Regions from separate parts of the Serratia sp. HNCC26DJ244 genome, predicted to be linked through region 2. Evidence: predicted binding sites of a transcription regulator. Region 2 holds the regulator's gene; each other region holds the start of a gene.
The links. Region 2 encodes PurR, which represses purine synthesis genes. Its sites were predicted from a motif close to CANGCAAACGTTTGCNTG; they were not measured.
Positions count from the first base shown of each region.

Region 1: AC2A06_RS13730 (7-cyano-7-deazaguanine/7-aminomethyl-7-deazaguanine transporter) is a predicted target of PurR. The motif match lies at 1,458-1,475, and genes of this name have one in related genera.
Region 3: glyA (serine hydroxymethyltransferase) is a predicted target of PurR. The motif match lies at 1,452-1,469, and genes of this name have one in related genera.

Region 1 is NZ_JBXUGO010000017.1:37,855-41,136, forward strand. It holds gene AC2A06_RS13725 (DcrB family lipoprotein) at 23-586, opposite strand; gene AC2A06_RS13730 (7-cyano-7-deazaguanine/7-aminomethyl-7-deazaguanine transporter) at 685-1,356, opposite strand; gene tusA (sulfurtransferase TusA) at 1,562-1,813, shown strand; gene AC2A06_RS13740 (zinc/cadmium/mercury/lead-transporting ATPase) at 1,878-3,282, opposite strand, start outside.
Region 2 is NZ_JBXUGO010000003.1:271,005-274,286, forward strand. It holds gene punR (DNA-binding transcriptional activator PunR) at 54-998, shown strand; gene purR (HTH-type transcriptional repressor PurR) at 995-2,020, opposite strand; gene cydH (cytochrome bd-I oxidase subunit CydH) at 2,710-2,799, shown strand; gene sodB (superoxide dismutase [Fe]) at 2,950-3,282, opposite strand, start outside.
Region 3 is NZ_JBXUGO010000011.1:91,634-94,915, forward strand. It holds gene glyA (serine hydroxymethyltransferase) at 1-1,221, opposite strand, end outside; gene glnB (nitrogen regulatory protein P-II) at 1,616-1,954, opposite strand; gene AC2A06_RS10945 (NAD+ synthase) at 1,990-3,282, opposite strand, start outside.

The DNA.
Region 1 (3,282 bases), on a different contig from region 2:
GCTTCGGGGATTGAACCGGGTGTTACTTGCTGAATTTCAGCGTGTTGATAATAAGCTGTGCTTCGTCTTGCGCCTGCTGTGGGTTATCCGCCGGTAGTATGATCTGAATAGTCAGCAGATTATCATCCACCAGCGCCAGCAGGGTGGATGTGTAGGATTTTTGACCATTACCAGTGATGATGGTGTTTAGCTGGCGCATGGGGGTGCCATTGGCGTCAATGGTTTTATTGCTGAGCACCTCCAGGTTGGCATCACGGGTGCGTAGTTGGTGCTCCAGGCGTTGAACCAGTACTTCCAGACTCTCTGACGTTTTGTCCCCTAGCAACACGATCACAACACGTTGACCGCTGCTGTCGGCATAGACATAGCGATTATTGATCTGGCTATTGAGCTTGCTGCTTTGATCTGCCATGCCATTGGGCAGTGAGAAGGTCAACTTGCCATCCAATAAGCTCAGCGTCTGGTTTGCTGGGGTACTTGCCGGCGTGCCGTTGACGGGTTGTTTGTTGTCTTTGTTAGCACCATCACAGGCAGCGAGGCCAAGTGCCAACAGGCTGATAGCCATCAATCTCACTACTTTACGCATTGGGCGTCCTTATTCTTTTACAGATAACAGATAAATGGAGTATGGCACTCAGTCACCTGGGTGTCAGATATCCCACAGGATAAGAGACGACGCCAGCATTACCACTGGCTTAACGGCAACCGGCTCTGCTGTTGGTGTGAAGACAGGCGCTTGAGCAACATGTTCAGCAGTACACCATACATCGGCAGGAAGAACAACATGCAGATCATGACCTTAAAGCTGTAATCTACCAGTGCGATCTCCACCCAGTTAGCGGCCATAAAAGGGTCACTGCTTTTGTAGAAAGCAATAAAAAAGAAGGCCATGGTATCACTGATATTACCCAGCAACATGGCAGCGGCTGGGGCGACCCACCAGGTGCGGCGTTGACGCAAGCGGTTGAAGACATGGACATCGAGGATTTGGCCCAACACATAGGCCATAAAGCTGGCAACGGCAATCCGTGCTACAAGCAGGTTAAATTGGGTTAAAGCCGCAAACCCTTGCCATTCTCCCTGGAAGGTCACCGTAGAAATAATATAGGAGATCAGCAGCGCCGGGATCATCACGGAAAGAATGATCTTGCGTGCCAATGGTGCGCCGAAGATCCGTACCGTTAAATCAGTAGCCAGGAAGATAAATGGGAAGGTGAACGCTCCCCAAGTGGTGTGAAAGCCGAAAATGTTGATCGGCAATTGCACCAGATAGTTGCTGGAGGCAATGATGGTAATATGAAAGAGCGAAAGCCAAACCAGTGCGGTTAAGCGTTGCTGGGGGGTAAATGAATACATAATGTGACCTTTTTGGATGATGGGGTGAGGGAACCCATGTCATTTTTTAGCTGTGCGGCGGCATGATACGTGTTTGCGCAACGAATGCAATGGTTAAATTTAACGCAAACGTTAACGTATCTTGCGCAAAAAAACGACTGGCGTAAACTAAGCGCTGTTAAGATCCAGTAAGTATACTTGGATGTTTTTTGATCGAGAGAAGAATATGACTGACATTTTTGCCCAGGCAGACCAGACGCTAGATGCCTTGGGATTACGCTGCCCGGAACCGGTAATGATGGTGCGTAAAACGGTACGCTATATGGATAACGGCAAAACCTTGCTGATCATTGCCGATGATCCTGCCACTACCCGCGACATACCGGGTTTTTGCCGCTTTATGGAACACACTTTGCTGGCTCAGGAAACAGATAAGGCGCCGTATCGCTATCTGTTGCGCAAGGGGTTGGCGGAGTAACAGATATTTATACACTGGCCTCAGCAAGTTGCCGGTAAGCTGCAACTCGCTGGAGCCAGGGGAATCAGCGTTTTTTCAACAACCGTAAGGCATTGGCGGTCACCAGTGCGGTAGCGCCGGAATCTGCCAGTACTGCCAACCATAAACCGGTTATACCCAACAAAGTCGTGACCAGGAAAATCCCTTTCAGCCCTAACGCAATAGTAATGTTCTGGCGAATATTGGCCCGAGTGGCACGGGAAATACGGATCATCTCGGTGATTCCCACCAGCCGATTGTGGGTCAGTGCCGCATCGGCTGTTTCCAACGCCACATCAGTACCACTGCCCATAGCGATGCCGATACTGGCGGCTTTCATGGCTGGGGCATCATTGATGCCATCGCCAATCATGGCAGTGTACTGCTGTTTGCTCAGTTCACTGACTATCCGCACTTTATCTTCTGGCATTAATCCGGCGCGATAGTCGATCCCCAGCTCACTGGCGATGGCGGCGGCAGCGCGCGGGTTATCACCAGTGAGCATCAGGCTACTAATCCCCAACGCTGCCAGTTGGGTCAGCGCCAGCTTGGCATCTTCGCGCAACACATCGCGCAGGGCCAACAGGCCAATGGGCGCGCCATCAACCAGTACCACCACGGCGGTTTTCCCCTCATTTTCCAGGGTGTCTACTTTGTGGTGCCATTCGCGGGTTAACTGATTTTCTGCCAGCTTGCCCGGTGTGCTGATCCGGATGATTTTACCGGCTACCATGCCTTCAACGCCGATACCGGCCAGTGCGCGGCGGCCTTCAGCGAGAGGGAGTTCAACCCTGCGTTCTACCGCATGGTTGATGATAGCTTGCGCCAGTGGATGGTGTGACCCTGCTTCAATGGCGGCGGCAGTGGCCAGTAACACCTGCTCGCTGATCCCTTCGGCGGGCAATACATCCGTCACCGTGGGTTTGCCTTGGGTTAATGTGCCGGTTTTATCGAACGCGATGGTTTGTACTTGCCCCAACTGCTCTAGCGCGGCTCCGCCTTTAATCAGCGCACCGCGACGTGTTGCTGCCGCCAGCGCGGAAGTGATCGCGGCCGGTGTGGAAATGACCAAGGCACATGGGCAACCGATCAGCAGTAATGTCAGCCCGCGGTAAATCCACAGCGACCAAGGCTCCGCCAATAGCAACGGGGGGATCAGGATCACTGCCAGTGCCAAGAGCATGATCGCCGGGGTGTAGTAACGGCTAAAGCGGTCGATGAAACGCTCAATGGGCGCACGGCGCTCTTCGGCTTCTTCAATTAATTGCAGTATGCGGTCAATGGCATTGTTGCCCGGTTCCGATATGACGGCTACCTGTACCACCTGATCGACAGACAAACTGCCAGCCGCGACTTTCTCCCCTTGCTGGCGCTCTACTGGTACGGACTCCCCAGTTAAGGCACTTTCGTCAAAGCTGGCAAACGGGTTGAGTAACTCAGCGTCAGCAGGT
Region 2 (3,282 bases):
AAACGGTATTATTTGCAAGGTGCTATTAAAAAATTTGAAGGCAGAATATCACTATGTGGTCTGAATACTCGTTAGATGTCGTTGATGCGGTAGCACGTACCGGGAGTTTCAGCGCAGCAGCACAGGAATTACATCGTGTTCCTTCGGCGGTGAGCTATACCGTGCGGCAACTGGAACAATGGTTGGCGGTCCCTCTCTTTGTGCGCCATCACCGTAATGTGGAATTAACACCTGCGGGCTCACTGTTTATTAAAGAGGCGCGAGTTGTTATCAAAAAAATGCTTGATGCGCGTCGACAGTGCCAGCAGGTTGCTAATGGTTGGCGTGGTCAGTTAAGAATTGCAGTTGATTTGATTGTAAAGCCACAGCGTAGCCGCCAGCTATTACTGGATTTTTATCACCATTTTTCTGATATGGAGTTGGTGCTGCAGCCAGAGGTGTTTAATGGGGTATGGGATGCCTTGGTTGATGGCCGTGTGGATATGGCTATCGGTGCGACACGCGCTGTGCCCGTAGGGGGGGGCTATGCATTCCGTGATATGGGCTTTATCAATTGGCTTTGTGTGGTCAGCGCCAGTCATCCTTTGGCGGCGATGAAAGGCCCCCTCAGTGATGAGCAATTACGCGCTTACCCTTCGCTGGTGTTAGAGGATACATCACGGAATTTACCCAAACGGGTAACTTGGTCGCTGGATAACCAACGGCGCTTAATGGTGCCTGATTGGATTTCTGCGGTAGATTGCCTATGTAGTGGCTTGTGTGTGGGCATGGCGCCAGCCCACCGGGTATTACCGTTGGTACAAAGCGGAGAGTTGGTGGAGTTACAACTGCGTGAACCCTTTCCTCCGAGTGCTTGTTGCCTTACCTGGCAGCAAAAAGCGCAGTCACCCGCCATGTCTTGGTTACTCAACTATCTGGGTGACAGTGAAACGCTTAATCAGGAATGGCTGAGCGAGAACTCGCCGGAAAGTCTGCAGCTTCCCGGCGTGAGCGATTAACGACGGTAATCGATAAAAGGACCATCGGCGACGGAACGGCGTTCGATCAGGGTTGGGTGAATTTCGATTACTTTGGATTGTTCACGCTTGCTGGTAATGCGGTCCAGCAGGATGGTGAAGGCCATTTCACCCAAGCGTTCTTTGGGTTGATGGATAGTGGTCAGTGCCGGGGTAAAGTAGCGAGCATTACGCACATTGTCATACCCGATCACCGAAATATCTTGTGGTACGCGCAACCCCAGTTCATCAGCAGCACAGATGGCACCCATCGCCATAATATCACCGCCACAGAAAACGGCGGTTGGGTGTTGCTTTTGCGACAGGATCTGGTGCATGGCTTGGTAACCAGAGTCCGGCTCGAAATCACCTTGAACGATCCACTCTTCGCGGATGTCGATATGTGCTTCCTGTAGCGCTTTGAGGAATCCCTGATGACGTCCACCGCCGGTATTACGCGAAAGTTGGCCAGGAATCGCGCCGATATCCCGGTGCCCACGTTCGATAAGATAACGGCCAGCCAGGTAACCGCCAGCAAAAGCATTATCAATAATGGTATCAGTAAAATCCTTGCGTGCGCTGCCCCAATCCATGACCACCATAGGGATATTGCGGTAATCTTCCAGCATTTCCAGTAAAGGCTCTGGATATTCGGAGCACATTACCAGCAAGCCATCAACGCGTTTTTGCGCCAGCATCGACAGATAGGCTCGTTGCTTGTCCAAATCATTGTGTGAGTTGCATAAGATCAAGGTATAGCCTTGGCTATAGCAACTGTTTTCTACTGCCTCGATCACTTCGGCAAAGTAGGGGGACTCGCTGGAGGTCGCCAGCAAACCCACCGATTTGGTATGATTAACCTTCAGACTACGGGCCACTGCACTGGGCGAATAATGTAGCTCCTTAATTGCAGCCCAAACGGCTACCTTAGTCTCTTCGGCGACGAAACGCGTTTTATTAATAACGTGTGAAACGGTCGTTGTGGAAACGCCCGCGCGCTTGGCTACATCTTTAATCGTTGCCATGTAAAAAATGACTCCTAAACCTACATGTCCATTATGTAGGTATGATGTTAATCGTTTGCCTACCTGTCTAGATAACCGTACCTGATGTCGCTTCACGTTAAGCATCTGGCTTGTGGGCACGATGCGGAACGCTGACACGCCGTGAACCCATCCGTGGGGGCTCGTATCGCGCATCCATGCGCTCAACGCTCAGCTAACCTGCATCATACCCACCTGGAGGCATAGCTATTTAGATAAGCGAAAACTGAGTTTTTAGTACTGAATTCGTCAGTCGCTTAAACAGGAGGGCATTACACCGGTATGCGGTTATGAATGGGCGATTTTGTCGTATATTGCAGCAAAGTGGAAGAGCTAATCATGTATTTAACATCAAGTTTATTCGAGCCATAACGGATACGCCGTCATTTAGATTGTAATGGGGGCATAGACTACTGGGATAACAAGAGATAAGTCACGAACTGTGGGAAAAATGATTTGCTGTATTGGCTGCGTCGCTTATGCTTGAGTAACCACATACCTGAGTTTATTCCGGTTGCAATGAGTAGTCGCAATGAGCAGTAACAATAAGTAGTCATAACGGGGCAAATCAGTAAGCAGCCCCCCGGTTACTAAGGCAGCTACGTCACGACAGGGCAACCAGGAACCATACCACTTACAGTACGACGAAGATCATAGAGAGGGAGACGTTTATGGATACCAATTTGAAGATGTCATTGTTTACCACCTGCTGTGCATTGGTAATGATTGTGACGTTCGGCCTTATTGCCGCATTGAATTAGTTCATTCAGGTTGCTGGGCGGTCAGCCACAGCAATGTTAATGACGAGTACAATAAATTAAGGCGCGGAAAAATTCCGCGCCTTCTTTATTGGTAATAGCTTTATGAGTAACAGCTCTATAGGTCACTGTTCTCTGAGCAATTGCCTGCGATTAAGCCAGGTTTTCTGCTACAAATGCCCAGTTGACCAACGCCCAGAAGTTTTCCAGGTATTTAGGGCGTGCATTACGATAGTCGATATAATAAGCATGTTCCCAAACGTCAACCGTCAATAACGGCTTGTCAGCGCCAGTCAGTGGGGTTGCTGCATTGGAAGTACTGACGATTGCCAGTGAACCATCAGCTTTTTTCACCAGCCAGGTCCAGCCGGAGCCGAAGTTCTTTATTGCGGCATCGGTGAATTGATCTTTAAATGCAGCGAAAGAACCGAAAGATTTGTTGATGGCTTCAGCGACAGCACCCGTTGGCTCATTGCCGCCTTGTGG
Region 3 (3,282 bases), on a different contig from region 2:
CAGCACTTTTTTCTTGGTGCGTTCAATGGTGGATTCGTCGTTAATGTTATCCAATACGTCACAGATCCAGCCAGCCAGTTCACGCACCTCAGCTTCTTTAAAGCCACGGCGAGTCACTGCTGGCGTACCGATACGCACACCCGAGGTCACAAACGGGCTCTTCGGATCGTTTGGCACGCTGTTCTTGTTAACGGTGATATTGGCACGGCCCAGTGCGGCGTCGGCCTCTTTACCGGTCAGATTCTTATCTACTAGATCCAGCAGGAACAGGTGGTTGTGAGTGCCACCAGAAACTACCTTGTAACCACGCTTGAGGAATACATCGACCATCGCTTTAGCGTTGATTGCCACTTGTTGTTGGTAAACTTTGAACTCGGGCTCCATCGCTTCTTTTAATGCTACCGCTTTACCAGCGATCACATGCATCAATGGGCCACCCTGACCACCAGGGAACACAGCTGAGTTCAGTTTTTTATACAACTCTTCATCGCCGCCCTTAGCCAGGATCAAGCCGCCGCGCGGACCTGCCAGGGTTTTGTGCGTCGTGGTGGTAACGATATGAGCATGGGGCAGCGGATTCGGGTAAACACCTGCCGCGATCAGACCAGCAACGTGCGCCATATCCACAAACAGGTAAGCACCGATGCTGTCGGCTATTTCACGCATTTTTGCCCAGTCAACAACACCGGAATAGGCAGAAAAACCACCGATAATCATTTTTGGCTGATGGAGCTGCGCTTGTTTAGCCAAGTCGTCATAGTCAATCTGACCTGTTTCATCAATGCCGTAAGGCACCACTTTATATAACTTACCCGACAGGTTCACCGGTGAACCATGAGTCAAGTGGCCACCATGTGCCAGGTTCATCCCCAGGATGGTGTCACCTGGTTGCAGCAGTGCAGTATAGACAGCAAAGTTCGCTTGAGAACCAGAGTGTGGCTGCACGTTGGCATAGTCGGCACCGAACAGCTCTTTAGCACGATCGATAGCCAGTTGCTCAACGATATCCACATACTCGCAACCACCGTAATAACGCTTGCCAGGATAGCCTTCCGCATATTTATTAGTCAGTTGAGAACCTTGGGCCTGCATAACACGCGGGCTGGTGTAGTTCTCTGAGGCAATCAGTTCGATGTGCTCTTCCTGACGCACCACTTCTTGCTCCATTGCACGCCACAATTCGGCATCATAATCTGCAATGTTCATTTCACGCTTTAACATCCGGCATCTCCTGGCTTTAATTCAGCTGACATACCCTATCGGTTTCAAGTTACCCACTTATTAGCGGTGTGAGTTCACGCAGCCACCTCGTTCGCGAATCGCCTGGGAAGTGGCTGATTTGCCCCCTAGCGGTAACTTGGACCAATCAAGGTATAAAAATCCCCCTTTGGGCTCTGGGCAACAGTGTAAACCGTTTTACCCTATTGAGGATAGGCCTTGACAGAGGTTTTTACGCAAACGATTGGCTTTAGGTGGCACAAGGCTTTGATCCATTTACCACTCAATGATTGGCACTGGATTTTTGCTCATGATGATCATGCAGACTTTTCATGTTTGATGGCAGGAATAGTGGATAATTCCTGCCGCTTGAACGGAAAAATTAAACGCGGGAAAGTTAAATCGCTTCTTCATCCTGTTCGCCAGTGCGAATACGCACTACGCGAGCAACATCAAAAACAAAGATTTTTCCATCGCCAATCTTACCGGTTTGCGCCGTTTGCATGATGGTTTCTACACAAGTTTCCACAATGTCATCAGGCACGACGATTTCAATTTTAACTTTCGGCAAGAAGTCGACCATATACTCCGCACCACGATATAACTCGGTATGTCCTTTCTGGCGGCCAAAGCCTTTAACTTCCGTTACCGTCATCCCGGTAATGCCCACTTCGGCTAATGCCTCACGCACATCATCCAATTTAAACGGCTTGATAATCGCGTCGATTTTTTTCATCTTATTTCCTCGCGCCTATCCACTAGGCTCTTAAATTACCAATTTTTACGGCCAAAGCCTGAAGTGATCGGATAACGACGATCTTTGCCGAAGTTGCGAGCCGTGATACGCGGGCCCACCGCAGCCTGACGGCGCTTATATTCGTTAATATCCACCAGGCGAATTACCTTACGTACCACTGACTCTTCAAAGCCCTCTGCCACCAGATCAGCAACTGACTTGTCATGCTCAACGTAACCTTCCAAGATAGCGTCCAGAATATCATAGGGTGGCAGACTGTCTTGATCGCATTGGTCCGGTGCCAATTCGGCGGAAGGTGGGCGATCAATCACCCGTTGCGGAATCACGTAGGAGAGCGTATTGCGGTACTCAGACAGTTTGAATACCAGTGTCTTGGGGACGTCCTTCAATACATCAAAGCCGCCAGCCATATCACCATACAACGTGGCATAGCCCACCGCCATTTCGCTTTTATTGCCGGTGGTCAATACAATACTGCGGCGTTTATTAGAAAGGGCCATCAGCACTACACCACGACAACGCGCCTGCAGATTCTCTTCAGTGGTATCTTGCTGTGTGCCAGAAAACATCGGTGTCAGTTGCCCCATAAAAGCATCAAACATCGGTTCGATCGAGACAATATCAAATTCCACACCGAGGATTTCAGCTTCTTCTTTGGCATCCGCAATACTGATATCCGCCGTGTAGCGAAACGGCATCATTAACGCCTGCACCCGCTCTTTTCCTAGCGCATCAACGGCGATCGCCAAGGTCAACGCTGAGTCGATCCCCCCAGACAACCCAAGCACCGCACCTTTAAAACCATTTTTGGTCACGTAGTCACGTACCGCCAGCACCAAGGCAGCATAGATCTGCGCCAACTGCGGCATTTCTGCCGCTGGCGACACCATTGGCACCACATTCAGCTCATTAAATTCCAGCCGAGTAACCTGTTCACTAAAGGCCGCCAAGCGGTGAGTGATATTACCGGCCGCATCAAAAACCTTGGAACAACCGTCAAAAATCAGTTCATCCTGCCCACCTACCTGATTAAGGTAGACTAATGGCAAACCACTACGCTGGCAGTGCCCCTCTATCAGCGTGTTGCGGATATAAGGTTTTTCTCGACTATAGGGGGAGGCATTAATCGACAGTATGATTTCTGCGCCTGCCGCTTTCGCGGCGTCAACCGGCTCTGGAAACCATAAATCTTCACAAATCAACAGCCCGAGGCGATAGCCTTTCAGGCTCACCACACAACTTTTATTGCCAGGTTGGAAATAGCGTTTTTCGTCAAAAACACCATAATTCGGTAGTTGTTGTTTGAA